DNA from 3 places in the Paenibacillus sp. FSL L8-0333 genome. Region 3 is predicted to be linked to each of the others. Evidence: riboswitches for the same ligand, from Rfam matches in the RefSeq annotation. Region 3 holds a riboswitch; each other region holds the start of a gene.
The links. Region 3 has a riboswitch for cyclic di-AMP ahead of NYE72_RS00190 (3D domain-containing protein). Riboswitches for the same ligand answer to the same signal wherever they lie in the genome.
Positions count from the first base shown of each region.

Region 1 (3,281 bases), 2.5 Mb from region 3:
CTGCTCATGAACAGGAATAACACCGATGATGTACAACAATTCAAGCGACAATTAAAATTCCAAGAATTGCTGCTGTTACTTTTTGAGCATAATTACCCTTCCAAACACCTGCCAAGTCCTACGGAATCCGTAGAAAAGACCATAACATTCATTCAGGAGCATTATACAGAGAGTATCACCGTGAAGCAGTTAGCTGAACTGGCGGGAATATCAATCTGGCAATATACACCGATCTTTCAGCAGCTTACGGGTAAAAAGCCGCTTGAATACCTGACGGATCTGCGTATTAATCATTCCAAACGATTCCTGCAGGAATCGACTGAACCACTGCGGGAAATCGCCAGACTGGTCGGCTTCTCGGATGAATACTATTTCAGCCGCCGCTTTCGGCAAAAAACCGGAGTTACACCCGGACAATATGCACATCAGCAAGGTCGTAAGCTTACCGTCAAGGATTGGACGGGTCATGAGGTGGAAATTCCTGAACGAGCGAAACGTATTGTCTATCATGGCGAGACACTTGGCGACCTTCTCGCGTTAGCTGTAAAGCCTATCGGTGGAGATGAAGCATTCGCCCGGAACAGCGTCTATAAACATCGGCTTAAGAAGCTCGCCAACGTCGGGTTTCCACTGGACCCGCAGTTGACCGCTTCCCTAAACCCAGATTTGATCATTTTGGCAAATAGTGATGAAAGAGCCTACAGAGCAGTTTCTGGTATCGCTCCGACACTCACCTTTGATTCATTTGCGCCTCTCGACAACCGAATGCGGACATTAGGCAGTTGGCTAGGTAAACAGCGCGAAGCCGAAGCATGGCTGGAGTCATTCACAATCAAAAACGCTGCCATGTGGCAGCAGCTTTACTCGACAACTCTCCAAGTTGGAGAAACCGCCTCTGCTTTGGTCTATGATCATGGAGATCATCTATATGCTATGGGAATGTCCGGATTCTCCACTGCGCTTTATGCCCCATGTGGTTTACAACCGACCGAAGAGATCCAAGCCATATTGGACGAAGAGTTAGGGTTCGCCGAAGTTGATCCAACACGACTGCCTGCCTACGCCGGAGATCATATCTTCATGTTCATTCCGGAACGCAAAGACTCGCGAGCTGCGATGGAACGATTACTAGACAGTTCACTTTGGAACAGTCTCCCGGCAGTACGCCAGGGACATGTTTATCTGCTCGATGGAAGCAAATGGAACTCCAGTGATGCGTTAACCCGGGAGAAGCTACTAACGCTGCTGCCTAAACTACTCGGCGGAAGTAGCGCTAGCAATTGAAGGTGAATCTAGGATTCTCTTTTGACTTTTCAAAACTTCATAGGGTATACTTTATCTACGCTTAATTTCCAACTTTTACAGTTGAAAAGCGGGGGAACCAGTTAATTGGGGCGAATCATTGAGTATTAGAATGTAGGGTACCATCTTACCCGAGTCCGTCAGCTAACCTCGTCAGCAGTGGATGGGTCTGCTTTTCATGTTATTTACATAACCAGAGACCCTTGCTAAGGGTCTCTTTTTGTGCTTTTTTTGGACCCTGCTGGCAGTAGATTGGCCTTTGACACTAAGGCTCCCTCATTTCTCACACTACGAGACAAAGGAGAGATGTACGTGCAAAAGGTAAAGTACTTCACGGATATTAACAAAATAGCTATGTTGTCTGAGCTGGAAAAAGAGAATCTGAAAGAAATTACAGACAAATTTGTTTTTCGTGTAAATGACTACTATCTGTCTTTGATTAACTGGGATGATCCAGATGATCCCATCCGTAAGCTGGTTATTCCTAACGAAGGTGAACTGCTGGAGTATGGGCGCTGGGACGCCTCCGATGAGGACACGAATTATGTGGTACCTGGTTGTCAGCACAAGTATAGAACCACTGCACTACTGATTGTATCCGAGGTCTGCGGGGCTTATTGCCGCTACTGTTTTCGTAAGCGTCTGTTCCGAAATGACGTGAAAGAGGCGATGGCTGATGTCTCTCCGGGCTTGGAGTATATCGCAAAGAATCCGGAGATTAACAACGTACTTCTTACGGGTGGGGATAGTTTAATTCTCTCCACACCGAAGCTAAGATCCATTATTGAAAATCTAAGAAGCATTGAGCATGTTAAGATCATTAGACTAGGTTCCAAAATTCCCGTATTTAATCCGATGCGGATCTCTGAAGACGAAGAGCTGCTGGAGCTGATTCGTACTTACTCTACCGAAGACAAACGAATCTATGTTATGGCGCACATCAATCATCCTCGTGAAATCACACCTGAAGCCAAAAAAGCATTTAAAGCTCTCCACAACGCAGGGGCAATTGTCGTAAATCAGACTCCCATCCTCAAAGGCATCAACGATGATCCCATTATTTTAGGGGAACTACTGGACCGACTTTCATGGGCTGGCGTTACACCCTACTACTTCTTTGTGAACCGGCCCGTTGCCGGAAACCGGGATTTCGTATTACCGCTCGAGCAAGTCTATCAAATTGTAGAAGAAGCCAAAGCTAGAACCTCAGGACTTGGCAAAAGAGTACGCTTATCCATGAGCCACACCTCAGGAAAAATAGAAATTCTCGCCATTGATAACGGGAAAGCCTATCTCAAATACCATCAATCCAGAGATCAGGAATACGGAAAATTCATGATTCTAGATTGTCCAAAGGACGCCGAATGGTTCGATGACCTGCCTGGGAATGAGCAATATTGGACCCCACCTGTGAAAAAAAACGATGCTATTATTTCTGTTAATGATTTATCAGAGCCTGCGGATTTAATCTGTAAATAAATTAATCGGCTCTGTCAGACTCTGTCATAGGATATTTCTTCATCACCAACAACAAAACTCCTCCCTCCCAAAATTAGCCCGAAAAAATCTATGATATAATCACGCTGTAACACGAAATGGACTAATGGGTGGGAATGCACACATGAAATTGGAACGATTGATTTCTATGATCTACAAGCTATTGAACCACGAAGTTTTATCTGCCTCCAAGCTGGCTGAAGAGTTTCAGGTTTCCCAGCGAACAATCTATAGGGATATCGATGTGATTTGTGCCGCTGGTATCCCGGTCGTATCGTATCAGGGTACTAAAGGTGGATATGGCATTATGGACGGATATAAAATGGATAAAAGCCTGCTCCGTTCGTATGATGTCACTTCTCTGATTACTGTACTTAACAGTCTCTCTTCCGTGTTTGAAGATGAGCATACGCAAGGAACCATTGAACGGCTGCAAACGATAGGAACGGAGCCACAGACTTCTAGTCTCGCGGTGGATCTTG
Region 1 covers NZ_CP150186.1:2,519,521-2,522,801, reverse strand. Annotated here, with positions in the region: gene NYE72_RS11025 (AraC family transcriptional regulator) at 1-1,284, shown strand, start outside; cyclic di-AMP (ydaO/yuaA leader) riboswitch at 1,333-1,474, shown strand; gene NYE72_RS11020 (KamA family radical SAM protein) at 1,615-2,781, shown strand; gene NYE72_RS11015 (YafY family protein) at 2,924-3,281, shown strand, end outside.
Region 1: it holds a riboswitch for cyclic di-AMP, as region 3 does, so the genes downstream of both, NYE72_RS11020 (KamA family radical SAM protein) here and NYE72_RS00190 (3D domain-containing protein) in region 3, are expected to answer to the same signal.

Region 2 (3,281 bases), 1.0 Mb from region 3:
TCGCTTTAAAATAAGGTTTTTAGGGAATTTATCCCTAAAAATTCATACAAATACCCATTTATGGCTAAAAACATCCTATTATTAGGGAAGTTTTCCCTAATTCACGTTCTAGGAGCCATAATTCCCTTCACTTTAGGGAGAATTTCCTTAATCCACGTTCTAGGAGCCATAATCACCTTCACTTTAGGGAGAATTTCCCTAAAGTTCTACCCAGAAAGACGTCCCATAGCCAGCTCATTCCCCCTGGCTATGGGACGCCCTTTTCCACATAAACGCTTCGCTTGTAAAGGTCTCCCTATAGATCAGCTAATCTGCTGACTGCCCTGCTGCTTCTCTAAGAAACGTTGAAGAATCGCATTGAATTGCTCCGGCTGGCATAGATTACTTGGATCTAATGCGTTCGGAATAATCGCCAACTGCGCATGTGGCAGCTGAGACACCATTTCCTTCATACAATTCACTCCAAATTCATTAAAGTCCCCTACAATACATAAAGCAGGACGTTTAAAAGCCTTTAAGCATCTGGTGTAATCAACATGGCTTGTAGCCAGTCTTTGCCGATATAGCTCCCGGGGACGTTTGTCCAGCAGCCCTCTTCTAATCTCATTGTAGGCCAGACTCCAGCGCTCTCGGTACATCATCCGAATCGAAGGCAACACCAGCTCGCTTGGGAGATAATACATTAGCAAACTGCAATATGCTGCCATAGTTTGTATTTTCCCTACAATTGTTGATCCGTGAGTCCTACAGAAGCTATCCGCGACCACAATGGCTTTCACACGCTCAGGATATTGTTTGGCAATATGCTGAACGACTAAGCCACCATAGGCGATTCCTACAAAAACTGCTTCACGAATACCTAGGTCATTCAACAGCATAATCAAATCCAGACATTGCGTCTCAATAATCTCATGTGGGGCCTCCAGCAGTTTACCAGACTTGCCATTCCCCCGTAAATCGCACAAAATCACTTTATATTTATCGGAAAAATACTCCAGCTGTGGTTTGAACATACTGTGTGTTAATCCATGTCCATGGATAAACACAACCGGAGTGCCAGTTCCATTGATTTCATAATAGAGCGAAGTTCCGTTCAGTTTAGCGATAGGCAAAGGTAACACCTCTTTCATAATAAATTCTACGTCTATATCTGCTTAAAAACGCAGCAAAAAACCACAGAGGGATTCTCTGTGGCTATTCATCACTAAACACGCCATTCATCCTCTCTCCATACGCTTACGAGGTTAGCTGTCGGATTCGGGCAGTGAGAGTTGCCCTACCTGCAGGGATGCATGTTATGCACCCGGAACAGGATTCACCCCATAACCAGTGCCGACTCTCACATCGGCTGCCAGTTGTTGGTTCCCCCGCTTTCCAGAAACGGAAATTAAGCGGATTGCTTATGTAATTGTAAATTTAAGATAATTGTCAGTTCTGAGATGAATCATACTCTTGTAAGGTTTGCTTGTAAAGGAGGGCTCTGGTCAAAATAATGTTGAAAGCAATGCTTTTCATTTCATATTGAGCATACTCTTCATTTTCTCTTTCTTTTGCTCTTGTTTACTCGTTTTATTTAAGAAAATGGCTCTGAACCAAGCCAAACGGAGGTTAAAACACCAGTACTTTCTATATAAAGGCCATCCTTTTCACTGGAGATATGAAAAAAGCTAAGCAGAATCAGAGGTATTCCCCTGTCCACTTAGCTTCCTCTTACAATACTATGGCTACAAAAGATCGGCGTTTTTCAATGCATGCTCCCAGCTTGGAAAAAAGAACAGCGCACTTCTCATAAGCTCAGGATCGCTCTGCTTTACTTGTTTTTTACTGATCGAGCTTCCGTCGCTTTGCAGCTTTTTGATCCGACTTAATACTTCATCAGCCTCCAAAGGAATTTCCATTGAAACACTCCTTTCTCAGTGACCTGTTTCCCTTCATTTTCTCCATAATATGTTTATTTATTCCGTACTCTTTATTTCCCCAGATTAAACCATCTGATAGATGGGTTGTTCAGCAATGAACCGGTTAGGAAGCATGGGATATTTGTCTGCTAAGATTTCAGCTAAATATTTCATTCCCGGCGCTTCACTCTCCGCATGACCTAACATGATGAGCGCTTTAGATCTGCCTTGGTGCCCTGCATCCCGCACATATTCCGGAGTCTCCCACTCTGGTCCCTCTCCAGCAATAATTAAATCAAGATTGTGATCATTAAAATGCGGAATAGCCATCGTCCCGCCTCCTCTGTAACCTACTAATATCCCTACGCGTTTGCAGGACAGAGACAGGTCACCGGCAGCGCGTACATAAGAGATCCCTAGCTTACTTTTAATATATTGAGCAGCTTCCAGTACAGTCATAGCAGGAATATTGAGAATCGTAGCAGCTGCTTGCTGCTCTTCCACGTATGCGGACCAATCTAGTTCTTGCAGTAAACCCACCATAATTCCATCCGGCTTTTGCCGATGCCAATAATCATGATAACGAAAAATAGCAATTTGGGAATGTTCGATCAGACTTTTTTTCGCATGATAAACCGGATCACCTTCTAACCACTCGCTCGCCGCATGATGGCTATAAAATACACCTTCATGCGTGATCAGCAAATTGGCTCCTAACGCTATTGCTTGCTCCACAACATTTTGTGTGGCAGAGAAGGCCGTAATAATCCCTGTGACTTCAGTTTCCGGTTCCCCTGGGTTCAGAATATCGACAGTGCCTTCTACCTGTTCCACAGTTCCCATTAAATCTTCCAGAATCGCTCTAATCGTGAGGCTCACTATCATCATCCCTCGATTCGAAATCTAATAAATCTTTCTGCCTTTAAGATCCTCAATTCCGCTCTTGCGGTAAAAATACGTATTGATCCGATCTCTCCATTCCTGCGCATGCTCTGCTTGCTCTTCAAGACGTTGCTTCACTTGCATATACAATCCACTATCCACGCTGCCTTCAAGTGATTCCCATGTCGCTAGAAGCTGTGCAGCCTGCTCAGCCCCCTCAAAATGAGTATCGTAGATATGCTGAATAATAGTTTGCCCCGATTGCAGAACATACGTGTATGGAACATGATGAAAGAACAGCAACAGCTCTTCCGGACAAGACGCTAGATTCTCATAATTTGATGCATTAAGCCCCATATACTGTCCGCTATAACCCGTTCCCGATTTGACTGAACGATCCACACCAATGCCCTTATGATCCGCATAATGGTACGTTCCCCACTTGGCGTATTCATACCCATCCACATTCGGCCCATAATGATGATCCGGATTAACCATCCA
Region 2 covers NZ_CP150186.1:5,854,452-5,857,732, forward strand. Annotated here, with positions in the region: gene NYE72_RS26050 (alpha/beta hydrolase) at 303-1,112, opposite strand; cyclic di-AMP (ydaO/yuaA leader) riboswitch at 1,218-1,404, opposite strand; gene NYE72_RS26055 (hypothetical protein) at 1,725-1,898, opposite strand; gene NYE72_RS26060 (Nif3-like dinuclear metal center hexameric protein) at 1,983-2,741, opposite strand; gene NYE72_RS26065 (alpha-glucuronidase family glycosyl hydrolase) at 2,802-3,281, opposite strand, start outside.
Region 2: it holds a riboswitch for cyclic di-AMP, as region 3 does, so the genes downstream of both, NYE72_RS26050 (alpha/beta hydrolase) here and NYE72_RS00190 (3D domain-containing protein) in region 3, are expected to answer to the same signal.

Region 3 (3,281 bases):
CGCTTTTGCCTTCAACGACGATTAATTCCTTAATCATATTTCTTGACTCCTTCCAAAAAAAGCAAAAAGAAGAGGATTCGCTCCTCTTCTTTTGGTTAAAGAATGTATAAGTGATGAGCGGTTGCTCTGCGATCAACGAAATGATCATCCAGCGTTCCTTACGGTTATCATCACTATAGCTTATCAAAGGATTTTTTGCAAAAGCTTCAGTTCTAGTTAAGCTCTGGTTTCACAGGTCCAATCACATATACGGTACGTGATTTACGGCCGAAATTACGAGCATGGCTCAGGGAATCATAATAGACATCCACTTTATTGCCTTTAATGGCACCGCCAGTATCCTCTGCACGGCGGAATCCAAGCCCATCGATATAAACCCACCAGCCAATAGGAATTACATTCGGATCTACTGCAATTGTACGACCTTCCGTTACGCGTGTTCCGGAGGCAGTTTTAGTACCTATTCCTGGCTCTTCTGACGAATAAGCTGTCATGGAGACGTTCTTAATCATCTTCTTGTACTCAAAGTCTACGCCAGCCTTGCTTGTGACGTTCTTAGTCTTAGCGCTAACTTTAGTCGTTTTGGAGGTAGTGCTTGATTTGGAAGTTGTTGTAGCTTTAGCAACTACAGTAGGCTTAGGAAGTGCTTTAGTACCAACGGCAATGATCTTATCTTTTGTTACCGTTTGTACTTCCTTGCCGATCATGCGCATAGAGGCCAGTTCTCCGTCTTGATAGATCTTTTCAATATGCTGAACCATGACGCCTGGTTTGCCTGCCTGTGCCACTCTAACTGTTCCCACAGTAAGGGAGGGATCTGCTGTCTTAATAACACGGAAAGGTAAGTTAGTTGTTCGCTGTACCGTTTGCTTGTTGATACGAACGATCTTAATCTCCATGTCAGCAGAGATGGTGGTGTCTAACGAAGGAAAAATCTTATCATAGCCTTCTAGGTTGATACCCAGTTTGTCAATCGCCTGACCGATAGTGTCTTCGGTCGTATATAACGTTTTTGTTGCTCCGTCCGCAGTAAGGCTAAATTTCTGCGCACGATTGATAACGACACGGTCACCGTCTTTTATTTCATCACTCAGACCTAAAGATAATTCATCATGCGGCTGCAGCGAAATTTGCTCTTTCTCCAACACATCACCAAGAAGTGCTTCTCGCGTTTCAAGTGTCTGTGTTTGCCCGTCTATTACTAAAACAAATTGTTTGTTACTTTGACCGTGTACGTACAGCAGAATTAACAGCGCGATTGCGATTGAAATCACACCTGCAAGTAAAAGTACGCGAGTATTTACTTGCTCCCACCGTAATGCGAAAGACCTGCTGGATGACTGCGAATCATGGGATACCTCTGGTTGGAATAAGCCCATTCTCTCCATCCTCCTTACATAGCCTCGTCGTCAATTTGTATATCATGAGGACTGAATTTCTTTGACGAAACTATTTGAGATTGTCACAGGATACGCACGTATTAACTTAGCGTCTCCTGCTCATGGATCGCCTGCTCGGCACAGCTACTCCCACACCTGTTATATAACAGTATGCGGGCAACATTCAGTTTATTCAAAAATAAAGAAGCCTAAAAAGAGTTCTCTTGAGGACTCTTTCGTGGCTTCTCCGATGTCAGAATACGCGGGAATGTTTGTGCACGAGGTTGCCTCTCTTACTTGCGCTTACGGGGTTAGCTGTCGGGTTCGGACGAAAGAGAGACGCCCTATTTCAGGTCACCCGCTCACGGCGGTTGCCCTTAAATTCACCCCAAAGACCACGTGAAGAAATCAAATATTGTTCTGCGGCAATTCCTAGTCGTATTCAAGATACAGGCATGCGGCAGTTCAATATTGGTTCCCCCGTTCTCCATACGGAGACTCAGCGAGACGATCCATGAATCAATGGCTGTCACAATAACAACAGCTCACATCACTGAAAAGATGATATCCTGTTTTGATGCATGTTGTAAAGGACGATTCAACCACGTTTAAGCAAATATATGGTTAAAATATTGTAATAATCAGCCGTTTTTATATTAAAAAAGTTTAATATATCGGCTATTCTCTATTTTTCACCCGTTTTACTCCTGTTTTCAGACAATCCCAAATCGTTCCAGTGCGTTCGCATACGTAATTTTAGCCAATTCTTCCCATGTTAACCCTTTAATTTCAGCCGCAGCCTCTGCTACTAACTTCACATGAGCACTCTCATTTCGCTTGCCACGGAAGGGGTGTGGAGTCAAATATGGAGCGTCTGTTTCGATCAATAATCGGTCCAATGGCGTCTGTGCAAGCACCTCTTTAGGCACTCTGGCATTTTTGAACGTTATCGGTCCTCCAAATGACAAATGAAATCCAAGGTCTAGACACATTTTTGCTGTTTCCCAGCTGCCTGAGAACGAATGCATCACGCCACCAATTTCATTTGCTTTTTCCTCCCGTAAAATCCGTACAACATCTTCATGAGCATCACGGTCATGTATACAGATTGGCATTTTTAGTTCACGGGCTAGTCCGATTTGTTTGCGGAAGACCTCCTGCTGCACATCCTTGGGAGAGGTATCCCAATAATAATCCAATCCAATCTCTCCGATGGCCACCACTTTTTCATGGCTGCAAAGAGAGGCGATCCAATCGAGGTCCCCCTCTTTCATATCAATCGCATCCTGTGGATGCCAGCCCACCGCTGCATAAATATAATCATAAGATTCAGCCAGCTTCATCGTTGAAGGGATCGTTTCCCGATTAAATCCAATATTGATCATCTTGCTAACTCCGGCCTCTACTGCACGAGCAATAACTTCCTCGCGATCCTCGTCGAATTGAGGCGCATCTAGATGTGTATGTGTGTCGAACAGATACATTTTAAAGCTCACTCCTTGTTGTTTTTATCAATAGTTCCATAAATATTTGTATTATTTTGCAAAAATCTCTGCTACAGAAGAGGGCAAGCGTGTAAGGGCTTTTTTCAGCTTATCCTGTGGGAAATATAGATGATATCTGCCACGATGAATTCCGCTTATTGAGCGCACAATATCCGATACCTCTGAAATTTCCCGCAATTGCTCATTCCGATCAAGCAGTAAAATTTGATTATTGTCGAAGGCTGCTCCTGGACGGAACACATCATAAGGCAAATCTGTCGGATAATCAATCTCTAGGTCATATTCTGGGTTAAGTCCCACTCCCGCAAAACTGCTGCGGATTTCCGTAATCATATCTGTATCCAAATTCTCGATCTCTACATATTTATACAGTTTACGATGAATAAAACGGGTACAC
Region 3 covers NZ_CP150186.1:40,637-43,917, reverse strand. Annotated here, with positions in the region: gene rnmV (ribonuclease M5) at 1-37, opposite strand, end outside; gene NYE72_RS00190 (3D domain-containing protein) at 213-1,379, opposite strand; cyclic di-AMP (ydaO/yuaA leader) riboswitch at 1,665-1,894, opposite strand; gene NYE72_RS00185 (TatD family hydrolase) at 2,093-2,863, opposite strand; gene NYE72_RS00180 (HD domain-containing protein) at 2,915-3,281, opposite strand, start outside.